4 regions of the Methylobacterium sp. ARG-1 genome follow, and region 3 is predicted to be linked to each of the others. Evidence: predicted binding sites of a transcription regulator. Region 3 holds the regulator's gene; each other region holds the start of a gene.
The links. The regulator LexA, encoded in region 3, represses DNA repair genes until DNA is damaged. The targets are predictions, from matches to a motif close to TGTTCNNNNTGTGTTCNG.
Positions count from the first base shown of each region.

Region 1 (2,978 bases), on a different contig from region 3:
GATGCGGTGCGCGGGATCGACCTCGACGGGTCGGTCGAAGCGGCCTGGACCCGGATGACGGCGGCCGGCGTGCGACGGATCGGCTCGGACGCGATCACCTGAACGCCCCGGGAGGCGAACCGCCGCATGCGCGGTGGGCGACCGCCCGGAGCCCGACGCGTTGGCCCGGCTCCGGAACCCGACAGGAGTCAGGCGATGTCATCCAAGCACCCGAAGACCGAAACCCCGACCGACGCCGACCTCAAGGGCAATCCCGGCATCGGGACGTCCAAGGGCATGAGCGGCGCCGACCCGGAAGACCTGGAGGCGGATTCGACCTTCGAGGGCGACGTCGAGAACGAGACCAAGCCGGACGGCGGCATCGACCCGAACCATCGCCCGCGCAAGAACGCCTGATTTAGGAAGCCCGGGCCTGCTTGGCCCGGGCCGCTTCGCGTCAGCGGGCGCGAGCCGGCACCCTCGGCCGCTGCGGCGCGGTGATCGCATCGGTGGGGGCGGTCCCGTCGCTCAGGAAGCCGTAGCCCGGGCTGCCCGACGAAACGTAGAGCTGCGGAGGGCTCGCGGTGTAGCCCCGCAGGAGGGCGGCATTGGCGGCCCCGAACGACGTGGTGTTGTCGGCGCGGGCGGTGCCCGCCGGCACGCTCAGCAGCAGAGCTGCCGTCAGGGCCAGGGACAAGGGCTTCGACATGGGGCGGATCCTTTGATTCGGGCACGGTTCGGGCGATCCCCGACCGCACGGGATGCCCCCCATCTGTGGTTGCCAAGCCGCAGTCGACGTGTGGCACCGCACACTGGACGCGGCAGAGCGCCATGGTGCGCCTGCGACGGATCGGAGCATCATTCCGAAAGGTGGTGTCCGGCCCTCGGGAAAAAGGATAATGCGACACCGGGAACCCGGCGCATCGTTCCGGTCCCGACGGCCCGGACGCGCGCCTTAGAGCCCCAGCCCGAGTTGCAGCGGCTCCGCCTCCTCCCCGTGCTCAAAGCCCGAGAGCGCGATCCCGATCAGCCGCGCGCTGCGCCGGAGGGGAAACAGGCCGGCAAGCAGGTCCAGGCCGATTCGCTCGAGGGCGGCCCGGTCGGCCACCGGGACGGAGAGCGACTTCGCCCGGGTGACCTGCGCGAAATCCGAGAATTTGAGCTTCAGGGTCACGGTCCGAGCCCGCATCCCCTTGGCATCCGCCCCGGCCCAGACCTTGTCGAACAGCGGCGCGAGCCGCGCCGCCAGGACGTCGAAGGCGGCCGTGTCCTCCGAGAAGGTGGTCTCAGCCCCGATCGACTTACGCACCCGGTGGGCGCGCACTGGCCGCATGTCGAGCCCGCGGGCGACCGCGTGGTAATAGGCCCCGGCCGACCCGAAGGCCTCGCGCAGGCGCTCCAGATCCCAGGCGCGCAGATCGGCTCCGGTCTCGATGCCGAGCCGCTTCATCTTTGCCTCGGTGACCGGCCCGACCCCGTGGAACCGGCCGATCGGCAGGGCGGCGACGAAATCCGGACCCATGGCCGGCGTGATCACGAACAGGGCGTCGGGCTTGCGGTAATCGGAGGCGACCTTGGCCAGGAACTTGTTGTACGAGACCCCGGCCGAGGCGACGAGGCCGGTGCGCTCCAGGATCTCGGCCCGGATCGCCTTGGCGACAGCCGTCGCCGTGGGAAGGCCCAGGAGATTCTCGGTGACGTCGAGATAGGCCTCGTCCAGGGCCACGGGCTCGATCACCGGCGTGTGTCGGGCGAACACCGCCCGGATCTCTTCCGAGACCGCCCGGTAGACCTCGAAGCGCGGCTTCACGAACAGCAGGTCCGGGCAGAGCCGCCCGGCGGTGGCCGACGGCATGGCCGAGCGCACGCCGAACCGGCGCGCCTCGTAGCTCGCGGCCATCACCACACCCCGCTCCCGGGAGCCGCCCACGGCGAGCGGCAGCCCGCGCAGGGCGGGATCGTCGCGCTGCTCCACGGAGGCGTAGAACGCGTCCATGTCGATATGGATGATCTTGCGGAGCGCGACCTCCGAATCCATCGCCGCCTCGGGGTCCGGCTCGAGTTCCTGATCTGTTCCAGACACCCTGGCCGGATGCCGGGTCAACCGGTCCGGCCCGATGGCGCACAGGGGATCGCGCCAAATCCGAAGACCAGGTCCGAAAAAAGTCAGGTCACGCTGCCGTAGAGGTCGTAGGCGTCGGCCCGGTCGATCTTCACGGTGACGATGTCGCCGGGGCGCACCGGGCGCCGGAAGGCGGCGTGGACGGTGCCGTCGATCTCGGGGGCGTCGGCCTTGGACCGGCCCTTGGCGATCCCGCCCTCGACGGAATCGACGATCATGGCCAGCCGCTTGCCGACCTTCGCCCGCTGCAACCGGAGCGCGATGCCGTTCTGGGTCTCCATGAACCGGCGCTTGCGCTCGGCCTTCACCGCCGGCGGCACGAGGTCGCCCAGCGCGTTGGCGGTGGCGCCCGCCACGGGCTCGTATTCGAAGCAGCCGACGCGATCGAGCTTGGCCTCCTGCAGCCAGGCCAGCAGCTCCTCGAACTCGGCCTCGGTCTCGCCGGGGAAGCCGACGATGAAGGTCGAGCGGATCGCGAGATCCGGGCAGGTCTGCCGCCAGCTGCGGATCCGGTCGAGCTGGCGCTCCTGGTTGCCGGGCCGGCGCATCCGCTTGAGCACCGCGGGGCTGGCGTGCTGGAGCGGCATATCGAGGTAGGGAAGGATCTTGCCCTCGGCCATCAGCGGGATGACCTCGTCCACGTGCGGGTAGGGGTAGACGTAGTGCAGCCGCACCCAGGCCCCGAGCTCGCCGAGCTCCTTGGTCAGGTCGTAGAACTTCGCCCGCACGCTCCGGTCGCGCCACGGGCTCTCACTGTAGCGGACATCGACACCGTAAGCGCTGGTGTCCTGCGAGACGACCAGCAGCTCCTTCACGCCGGCTTTGACCAGCTTCTCGGCCTCGCGCAGCACGTCGGCGGCGGGGCGGCTGACGAGGT
Region 1 is NZ_LHCD01000054.1:7,393-10,370, reverse strand. It holds gene pncA (bifunctional nicotinamidase/pyrazinamidase) at 1-102, shown strand, start outside; gene AKJ13_RS28495 (hypothetical protein) at 196-396, shown strand; gene AKJ13_RS28490 (hypothetical protein) at 437-688, opposite strand; gene dinB (DNA polymerase IV) at 935-2,017, opposite strand; gene rimO (30S ribosomal protein S12 methylthiotransferase RimO) at 2,146-2,978, opposite strand, start outside.
Region 1: dinB (DNA polymerase IV) is a predicted target of LexA. The motif match lies at 2,040-2,057, and genes of this name have one in related genera.

Region 2 (2,978 bases), on a different contig from region 3:
GGCTGTCGACCACGAGGCTCGACCCGTCCGACTGGATGCTCGCCGCGATCGTGCCGTTGCCCGAGCCGGCCGGGCCGTAGCGCACGTCCTTGGCCTCGAGGGTCAGGGCGAGGTCGTGGTCGCGCAGGCTGCCGAGGGTTGTGCCCAGAGGCGGCAGGGCGGCGATGTCGATGCCGCTGGCGCGGATCTGGGCGTCGAAGCGCCCGCGCGAGCCCGCCTCCGCGGCGGTGTATCGGGCATTGCCGGTGATGCGCGCCGGCCCGAGGCCGAGGCGCAGGTTGCGCAGGGACAGGCTGGAGGCCGCCGCGGACAGGTCGGCGGCCGCCTCGATCCGGCGCCCGTCGAGGAGCGCGGTCAGCGGCCCCTCCAGGCCGAGCCGGCGCAGGTAGCGCCCGAGCGGCTCGGAATCGGGGGCATTCAACGCCACCGGGCCGGTGAGGCGGAACGGTGCCGCCTCGATCTGGCCGGTGACATTCAAGGTTGCGTCGCCGGGGCCGACCGCGGACAGGCGGCGCAGCAGCAGGCCGCCCGTGCGCTCGACGGTGCCGGCGAGCGCCAGGTTCGACCATTCGTCGCCGCCGAGCACCAGGCTGCCCACCGCGAGATCGAGGTCGAGCATCGCCGGCAGGCCGCGCCCGAGATCCGGGACGCCGCGGGCGATCAGGTTCTGGCCCTCGGGCGAGGTCAGGAAGGCGTCGAGGTCGAGGCGGCGGCCCTCCAGGTTCAGGCTGGCGCGCCATTGGCGCAGATCGAGCCGGCCGGTGCCGGCGAACCGCAGGGCGCGCCCGCCCGGATCGATCGCGAGTTCGACACCCTCGAACCGCACCTGCGCGCCGCGGGCCTTGAACGTCCCGCCCAGCGAGAACGGCAGATAGGGGCCGGCCGCCTGGGTCGGCGGCCCGACCACGAGGCGGGCCGAGCCTTCGGATTCGATCAGCGTCGTCCCGTCGGCATCGTTGGGCACGAGGCCCAGGCGCGCATCCGCCTCGAAGCGCGGATGCGCGTCGCCCCCGCCCACGATCTTCACGGCGAGCCGCCCGTCGGCCCCCGGCGTGCCGCTGACCGCCCGGAACGGGACGCCGCCGCTCGTGCCCTCCACCCGCCACGGCCCGATCAGGGCGGGGGTCTGCAGGTGCAGGTCCTGGACATAGAGCTGGTCGGTCCGGCCGGTGGCCGGCACCTGCGTGGTCACGAGGAATTGTTGGACGTGCAGGTCCTCGATGGCGAAGTCGCGGGCGCGCAGGGCCTCGCCGAGGTCGGGCGGGATCCGCACGGCGTCGCTCGCCGCCACCGGGAGCTTGATCTCGGCGCGGCCCACCCGCGTCTCGGTGAAGCGGAACTCGCCCTTCAGGAGCGGCGCCAGCGCGACCTCGGCCTTGACGAAGCGGGCATCCAGGGTCGGCCGGTTCGGGTCGGTGCCGATATGCAGCCGGTCGATGCGCAGCCGCGGCGAGGGCAGGAGCCGCACCTCGATTCGGCCGTCGGTCCGGACCGGAACGTCCAGGGACCGGGCGAGCGCCCGGTCGACGAGGCCGCGTTGGGCCTGCCAATCGATGACGGGCGGGACGGCCAGCGCCGCGACGAGAACCAGGATGACGGCGCCCGCCAGCGCGGTCAGAAGATCACGCACGCTCACCGTTCCGCGAACCACCCCGCGCGGTCGCGGCACCGTGATGCCCCGCCGTCGCGTGCCCCCCTGGGCAACCTGCGACCGGCCATAGCACGATAAGTCCCGGACGGCGCCAGAGGGCCGCGCCGAGCTGAACACCCTCGACGCCGTTCGCGATTTGGTCCAGGGAGGCGGAATGCAGAATGGCCCGCACGCGCAGCCCGCCGGGGACGGCGCTCCGACCTCCATCGCCGCCCGCGCCATGGGCGCCCTCCGGCGGGACGCCGCCAGCTATCTGGAAGGGCTCAACCCCGAGCAGCGCCGCGCCGTCGAGGCGACGGAGGGTCCGGTGCTGGTTCTGGCCGGGGCCGGCACCGGCAAGACCCGGGTGCTGACCACCCGGATCGCCCACCTGATCGCCACCGGCCGCGCCCGCCCCTACGACATCCTGTCGGTGACCTTCACCAACAAGGCCGCCCGGGAGATGAAGCACCGGATCGGCGCGCTGATCGGCCCGGCCGGGGAGGGCATGCCCTGGCTCGGCACGTTCCACGCCATCGGCACCAAGATCCTGCGGCGCCATGCCGAGCTGGTGGGGCTGAAGTCGGACTTCACGATCCTGGGTACCGACGACCAGCTGCGCCTGATGAAGCAGGTGATCGCCGACCAGAACATCGACGAGAAGCGCTGGCCGGCCCGGGCTCTGGCCCACACGATCGACGGCTGGAAGAACCGCGGCCTCGGCCCCGAGCAGGTGCCGCCGGGCGAGGCGACCTCCTTCGCGTTCGGCAAGGGCGGCGCGCTCTACGCCGCCTACCAGGCCCGGCTCGCGACGCTCAACGCCGTCGATTTCGGCGATCTTTTGTTACTTTGCCTCAAGCTCTGGCGTGAGAACAAAGATATCCTCGAAAGCTATCAGGAACGCTTTCGCTACATCCTGGTGGACGAGTACCAAGACACCAACGTCGCCCAGTACCTGTGGCTCAGGCTGCTTGCGCAATCACGAAAAAACATCGCCTGCGTGGGCGACGACGACCAGTCGATCTACGGGTGGCGCGGCGCCGAGGTCGACAACATCCTGCGCTTCGAGCACGATTTCCCGGGCGCCGTGGTGGTGCGCCTGGAGCGCAACTACCGCTCCACCGGCCATATCCTGGCCGCCGCCTCGGGCCTGATCGCCAAGAACGAGAGCCGGCTGGGGAAGACCCTGCGCACCGAGGACGAGCCGGGCGAGCGCGTCACCGTGACCGGCGCCTGGGATTCCGAGGAAGAGGCGCGCCAGCTCGCCGAGTCGATCGAATCCCTGCAGGCCAAGCAGCATCCCCTCTCGGAGATCGCCGTGCTGGTGCGGATCTCGGCGCAGATGCGC
Region 2 is NZ_LHCD01000011.1:11,268-14,245, reverse strand. It holds gene AKJ13_RS12575 (AsmA-like C-terminal region-containing protein) at 1-1,630, opposite strand, end outside; gene AKJ13_RS12570 (UvrD-helicase domain-containing protein) at 1,806-2,978, shown strand, end outside.
Region 2: AKJ13_RS12570 (UvrD-helicase domain-containing protein) is a predicted target of LexA. The motif match lies at 1,778-1,795, and genes of this name have one in related genera.

Region 3 (2,978 bases):
CTGGCCGCCGGCGTGGTGTTCTGGCTGGTGCGGGCGGTCCTGGCTCTCATCCCGTTCTGCGCCCTGGTCTGGCCGATCAAGAAGATCGCCGCCGGGTTCGCGATGCTGGGCGTCACCGCCTATTGCGCCTTCTCGGGCTGGGACATCGCCGCCGAGCGCTCGCTGATCATGACCCTGATCATGCTGGGTGCGATCCTGGTCGACCGACCGGCCCTGTCGATGCGCAACCTGGCGCTCGCCGCTTTGATCGCCCTGGCACGGGAGCCCGAGGGGCTTCTAGGGCCGAGCTTCCAGATGTCGTTCGGGGCGGTGGCCGGGCTGATCGCCTGCGCGCGGCTGATCGACGGAGGCCTGTTCCGGCGGCCGGGGGCAGGCCGGATCGAGCGGCTCATCGGCGACGGGATCTCGGCCGTGACCGGTACCCTGGCGACGACGCTGGTGGCACAGATCGCCACCGCGCCATTCGCCACCTACCATTTCCAGACGATCCAGCCGTTCGGGCTGATCGGCAACGCCCTGACCCTGCCGCTCGTCTCGCTGGTGGTGATGCCCGCGGCGGTGATCGGGATCCTGGCCTATCCCTTCGCCCTCGACCGGCCGGTCTGGTGGCTGATGGGGCAGGCGGTGGGCGGCATGCTGGCGATCGCCGAATGGATCGCCGGCTTCGATCGGGCCACCCTGGTGCTGCCGGCTTTCGGCACCGGCGCGCTGGTGCTGCTGGCGGCGGGGCTGCTCCTGGCCACGCTCCCGGTCTCGCGGCTGCGCTGGCTCGCCCTGCCGCCCGCCCTGCTGGGGCTCGGCCTCGCCGCGATGCCGGACCGCTTCGACCTCTATATCGACCGGCAGGGCGGCGGTGCGGCCGTGCGCGGGACCGATGGGCGCCTGGCGGCGCTGGGCAGCCCCTCGGCCTTCGTGCTGGAGCAGTGGCTCAAGGCGGATGGCGACGGCCGGTCGGCCAAAACCGTGATCGGCGGTGTCGCGCAGAGCGGACGCTGCGACCGTCTCGGCTGCACCGCGCGCCTGCCGGATGGCCGCGCCATCGCCCTGGTCCGCGACCGGCGCGCCTTCGCAGAGGATTGCGCCCGGGCGGCGGTGCTAATTACCCGGCTCGCCGCGCCGCCGACCTGCCACGCACCACTGGTGATCGACCGCCGGGCGCTCGCCGCCCACGGCGCCGTCGCCCTTCGGGCCGACCGCGAGGGATTCACGGTTCGCTATGCCCATGATGAGGGCCGCTCCGTTCCCTGGCGACCGTCCCCCGGTGCTGGGCCGTCACCGGAGCAGCGGACCGAAACGCCCGCTCCCGGCACCCCGATCCCGCCCGAGCCCGACGCTGCCGGTCCCGACGCCACGCCCGGCGACGCGCCGACCGAGCCGCTTCAGTAGCGGCGGACGAGGCTGACGAGCCGGCCCTGGATCTGGACCCGGTCGGGACCCAGCACGCGGGTCTCGTAGGCCGGGTTGGCGGCTTCCAGGGCGATCGAGGAGCCGCGGCGACGCAGGCGCTTCAGCGTGGCCTCCTCGTCGTCGATCAGCGCCACGATGATGTCGCCGGTATTGGCCGTGTCCTGCTTGCGGATCACCACGAGGTCGCCGTCTAGGATGCCGGCATCCACCATCGAATCGCCGCGCACTTCGAGGGCGTAATGCTCGCCGCCGGCCAGGAAGTCCGGCGACATGGTGATGGCGTGGCTCTGGTTCTGGATCGCCGAGACCGGCGTACCGGCCGCGATCCGGCCCATCACCGGAATCGAGATGGCGCGCCCGCCATCATCGATCATCCGGGTGGTCGCGGGTTGAGGCGGCAGCTTGGACTTGCCACCTTCGACCACGCTCGGGGTGAAGCGGCGGGGCTCGGCGGGCGGCGGGGCTGCCTGCGACAGGCTCTCGGGAATGCGGATCACCTCAATGGCCCGCGCCCGATTCGGCAGGCGCCGCAGGAAGCCGCGCTCCTCCAAGGCCGTGATCAGCCGGTGGATGCCCGACTTGGACTTCAGATCGAGGGCGTCCTTCATCTCGTCGAACGAGGGCGGGACGCCGCATTCCTGCATGCGGCTCTGGATGAAACGCAGGAGGTCCAATTGCTTGCGCGTGAGCATCGACGGGGGACTCGCGGCTTGGCGGACCGCATCGGCGCGGCCTCGGAAACAAATCACGAACACGTTAAACGTTCCGCAAGTGTTCCGCAAGCCTGATCCGGCCAAGCTTGATGGGCCGACGCGCCCTGTCGCGCAAGCCTGCGCACTCTGCCCATCGGCCTCACGGTGACCTGAATCGCATCGAATGGTCCGGACGCTATGAAGGTTCGTGCCGGACGGCGAGGTCCCGACCTCGCCCCGGACAGAATAGGCCTCGACCGCCTGGAACGGTCGAGTGCCCCATCAAGACATGGGTCGAATGGACGTCTCAACATCCGATATTGTCGAACCGGGCAGCCGCGTGAAGCGCCTGCGGTCTGCGACGGCAGCGGCCCATGATCAGCTCGACCGGCGGGTCATGGCACGCCAGCCCTTCGCGAGCCTCGAACGGTACGCGCTGTTCCTGCAGGTCCAATACCGATTCCATACACGCGTCGATCCGCTCTATCGCGACGGCGCGCTGGGCTTCGTCCTGCCCGATCTCGACGGGAGGCGCCGTCTCGCCCTGATCGCGCAGGATCTGCGCGACGTGGCCGGCCGGATCCCCGACGTAGCCGCGGAGGACGGGGACGCGATCGATCCCGTGGCCGGGCTCGGCTGGCTCTACGTCGCGGAGGGCTCGAATCTCGGCGCGGCCATCCTGATCAAGGAAGCCCGGAAGCTCGGCCTCTCGGAGGGCCACGGCGCCCGCCACCTCGCCGGGCATCCGGACGGTCGCGGGCTGCACTGGCGGCAATTCACCACCGCGCTCGACCGGATCGCGCTCGCGGGCGACGGCGAGGCCCGCGCCGCAGCCGGGGCGACGGAGGCGTTCCGGTACGTGCACCGGCTCGTCGGGGA
Region 3 is NZ_LHCD01000001.1:1,147-4,124, reverse strand. It holds gene AKJ13_RS00030 (ComEC/Rec2 family competence protein) at 1-1,386, shown strand, start outside; gene lexA (transcriptional repressor LexA) at 1,380-2,099, opposite strand; gene AKJ13_RS00020 (biliverdin-producing heme oxygenase) at 2,389-2,978, shown strand, end outside.

Region 4 (2,978 bases), 360 kb from region 3:
CCAGCCGGGCGTCCGGGTGCTGGGCAACGATCCGGTGACCGGGATGCCGGTGACGATCCGGGATGGGCGGTTCGGGCCATTCGTTCAGCTCGGCGAGGCATCCACCGAGAAGGACGCGGCGAAGCCGAAACGCTCCTCACTGCCGAAGGGGCTTTCCCCCTCCTCGGTCGATCTGGACAAGGCCCTGGCGCTGCTGTCGCTGCCGCGCGAGGTGGCGCGTCACCCCGAGACCGGCGAGCCGATCCTGGCCAATCTCGGCCGGTTCGGACCCTACGTGCAGCACGGGAAGACCTACGCCAATCTCGGCAAGGACGACGACGTGCTGGAGGTCGGGGCGAACCGCGCCATCGACCTGATCGTCGCCAAGGAGCAGGGCGGCGGCCGGGGCCGGCCGGCGGCCGATCCGGGCCGGCCGCTGGGCAAGGACGAGACGAGCGGGCGCGACCTCGTGGTCAAGGCCGGCAAGTACGGTCCCTACGTCACCGACGGCGAGATCAACGCGACGCTGCCGAAGACCATGAATGCCGAGGCGCTGACCCTCGACGAGGCGATCGCGCTGGTGAATGCCAAGCGTGCGTCGGGTGGCGGCAAGCCGGCTAAGCGGACATCGGCCCGGAAGGCGCCGGCTCGGACGGCGGCCGCGGACAAGAAGCCGGCGGCCAAGAAGGCCCCCGCGAAGAAACCGGCAGCCAAGAAGAGCCCGGCGAAGAAATCGGGTGCCGGCTGAGAGCCGCGCCCGATCCCTTCGAAGACTTGGCGCGAACGCTTCGCGTTAAGCCAGATAGGTGATGGTCGCAGCCAGGGCGGTGGCGACCGTCGCCAGCGCGATGGTCAGGCCGTTCACCAGGAAGCGGGCGGGCGGCACGCAGGCCGTCTCCTCGTCGCACCCGAAGACGGTGCCTGCGGCGCGCTCGAAACGGATCAGGGTGAGGCGGCGGGCCTCGATCGCGGCGTTGCTCATCGACGGCGGCTCCCTGACCACGGTCAAGCTCTTTCCCGGACAAACGCGGCCGGAGCCGCACGGTTCCGATCCGGGCGGCAGCTGAGGAAGCCTTAACCCACGATTGTGCAACGTCGCGATGACGGCCTCATCGCGCCGGGCCGGCCGCGCCACTCGCTCGCGGCGGCGCAGCATGCGATGGTGAAGACGGTTCGGCGACGCACCGAACGCTCTGGATGTTTCTGTTTTGTTCCGCTATGATGCGGGGATGAAGGCGCATGCTGCACGATCCAACGCCCGTCTGCCCAACACCGAGCCGGCCGATGCGCCGCGTTCGCGGAGGCCGCGCGTGAGCGATCCGGCGCGCGACCTGTTCGGGCCCGGCAGCAAGCCCCCGGCCCCGCGTCCGACGGAGCCGCGGCGGCGGCTCGCGGAATCGGCCTCCGTGCCGACTATCGCGGCGGCCGAGCCCGAGGCCGGCTACACCGCCTCCGACATCGAGGTGCTGGAGGGATTGGAGCCGGTCCGGCGCCGGCCCGGCATGTATATCGGCGGTACCGACGAGCGGGCGCTGCATCACCTCTTCGCCGAGGTGATCGACAATTCCATGGACGAGGCGGTGGCCGGCCATGCCAGCTTCATCGAGGTCGAGCTCGAGGAAACCGGCTCGCTGGTGATCACCGACAACGGCCGCGGCATCCCGGTGGACCCGCACCCGAAATTTCCGGGCAAGTCGGCGCTCGAGGTCATCATGACGACGCTGCACGCGGGCGGGAAGTTCGACTCGAAGGTCTACGAGACCTCGGGCGGCCTGCACGGCGTCGGCATCTCGGTGGTCAACGCCCTGTCCGATCTCCTCGAGGTCGAGGTCGCCCGCAACCAGACCCTCTACCGCCAGACCTTCTCCCGCGGCCACGCGCAGGGGGCGCTGGAGCTGGTCGGCCGGGTGCAGAACCGGCGCGGCACCCGGGTGCGCTTCCACCCCGATGCCGAGATCTTCGGCTCGCTGAAGTTCGACCCGCGCCGCCTGTTCAAGATGGCGCGCTCGAAGGCCTACCTGTTCGGCGGCGTCGAGATCCGCTGGCGTTGCGCCCCTGCCCTGCTCGAAGGCCTGGAGGATGTGCCGGCCGAGGCGGTGCACCGGTTCCCGGCCGGGCTGCGCGACTACCTCGCCCGGGACATCGAGGGCAAGGAGCTGGTCACCGAGGCGATGTTCACCGGCAAGGTGACCAAGCCCGGCTCGCACGGCTCACTCGAATGGGCGGTGGCCTGGATGGTCGCCGAGGACGGCTTCTCGCATTCCTACTGCAACACCATCCCGACGCCCGAGGGCGGCACCCACGAGGCCGGCCTGCGGGTCGCCCTGCTGCGGGGCCTGCGCGAGCATGCCGAGCGGGTGAACCAGGCCAAACGCATGACGGCGGTAACCACCGACGACGTCATGGCGACCTGCGCATCCATGCTCTCGGTGTTCATCCGCGAGCCGGAATTCCAGGGCCAGACCAAGGACAAGCTCGCCACCGTCGAGGCGCAGCGCATCGTCGAGACGGCGGTGCGCGACGCCTTCGACCATTGGCTGGCCGCCTCTCCGGCCCAAGCCAACAAGCTGCTCGACTGGGTGATCGACCGGGCCGAGGAGCGACTGCGCCGGCGCCAGGAGAAGGAGGTCGCCCGCAAGAGCGCGACCCGCAAGCTGCGCCTGCCCGGCAAGCTGGCGGATTGCTCGGCCGCCGGCACGGCGGGCTCCGAAATCTTCATCGTCGAGGGCGATTCGGCGGGCGGCTCGGCCAAGCAGGCCCGGGACCGGACCACTCAGGCGATCCTGCCGCTGCGCGGCAAGATCCTCAACGTCGCCTCGGCGAGCCGCGACAAGCTCGGCGCCAACCAGCTGATCTCCGACCTGACTCTGGCGCTCGGCTGCGGCACCGGCGCGGCCTTCCGCGAGACGGATCTGCGCTACGACAAGGTGATCATCATGACGGACGCCGACGTGGACGGCGCCCACATCGCGTCGCTGCTGATCACGTTCTTCTATCGG
Region 4 is NZ_LHCD01000001.1:359,139-362,116, forward strand. It holds gene topA (type I DNA topoisomerase) at 1-727, shown strand, start outside; gene AKJ13_RS01730 (hypothetical protein) at 773-961, opposite strand; gene parE (DNA topoisomerase IV subunit B) at 1,290-2,978, shown strand, end outside.
Region 4: parE (DNA topoisomerase IV subunit B) is a predicted target of LexA. The motif match lies at 1,178-1,195, and genes of this name have one in related genera.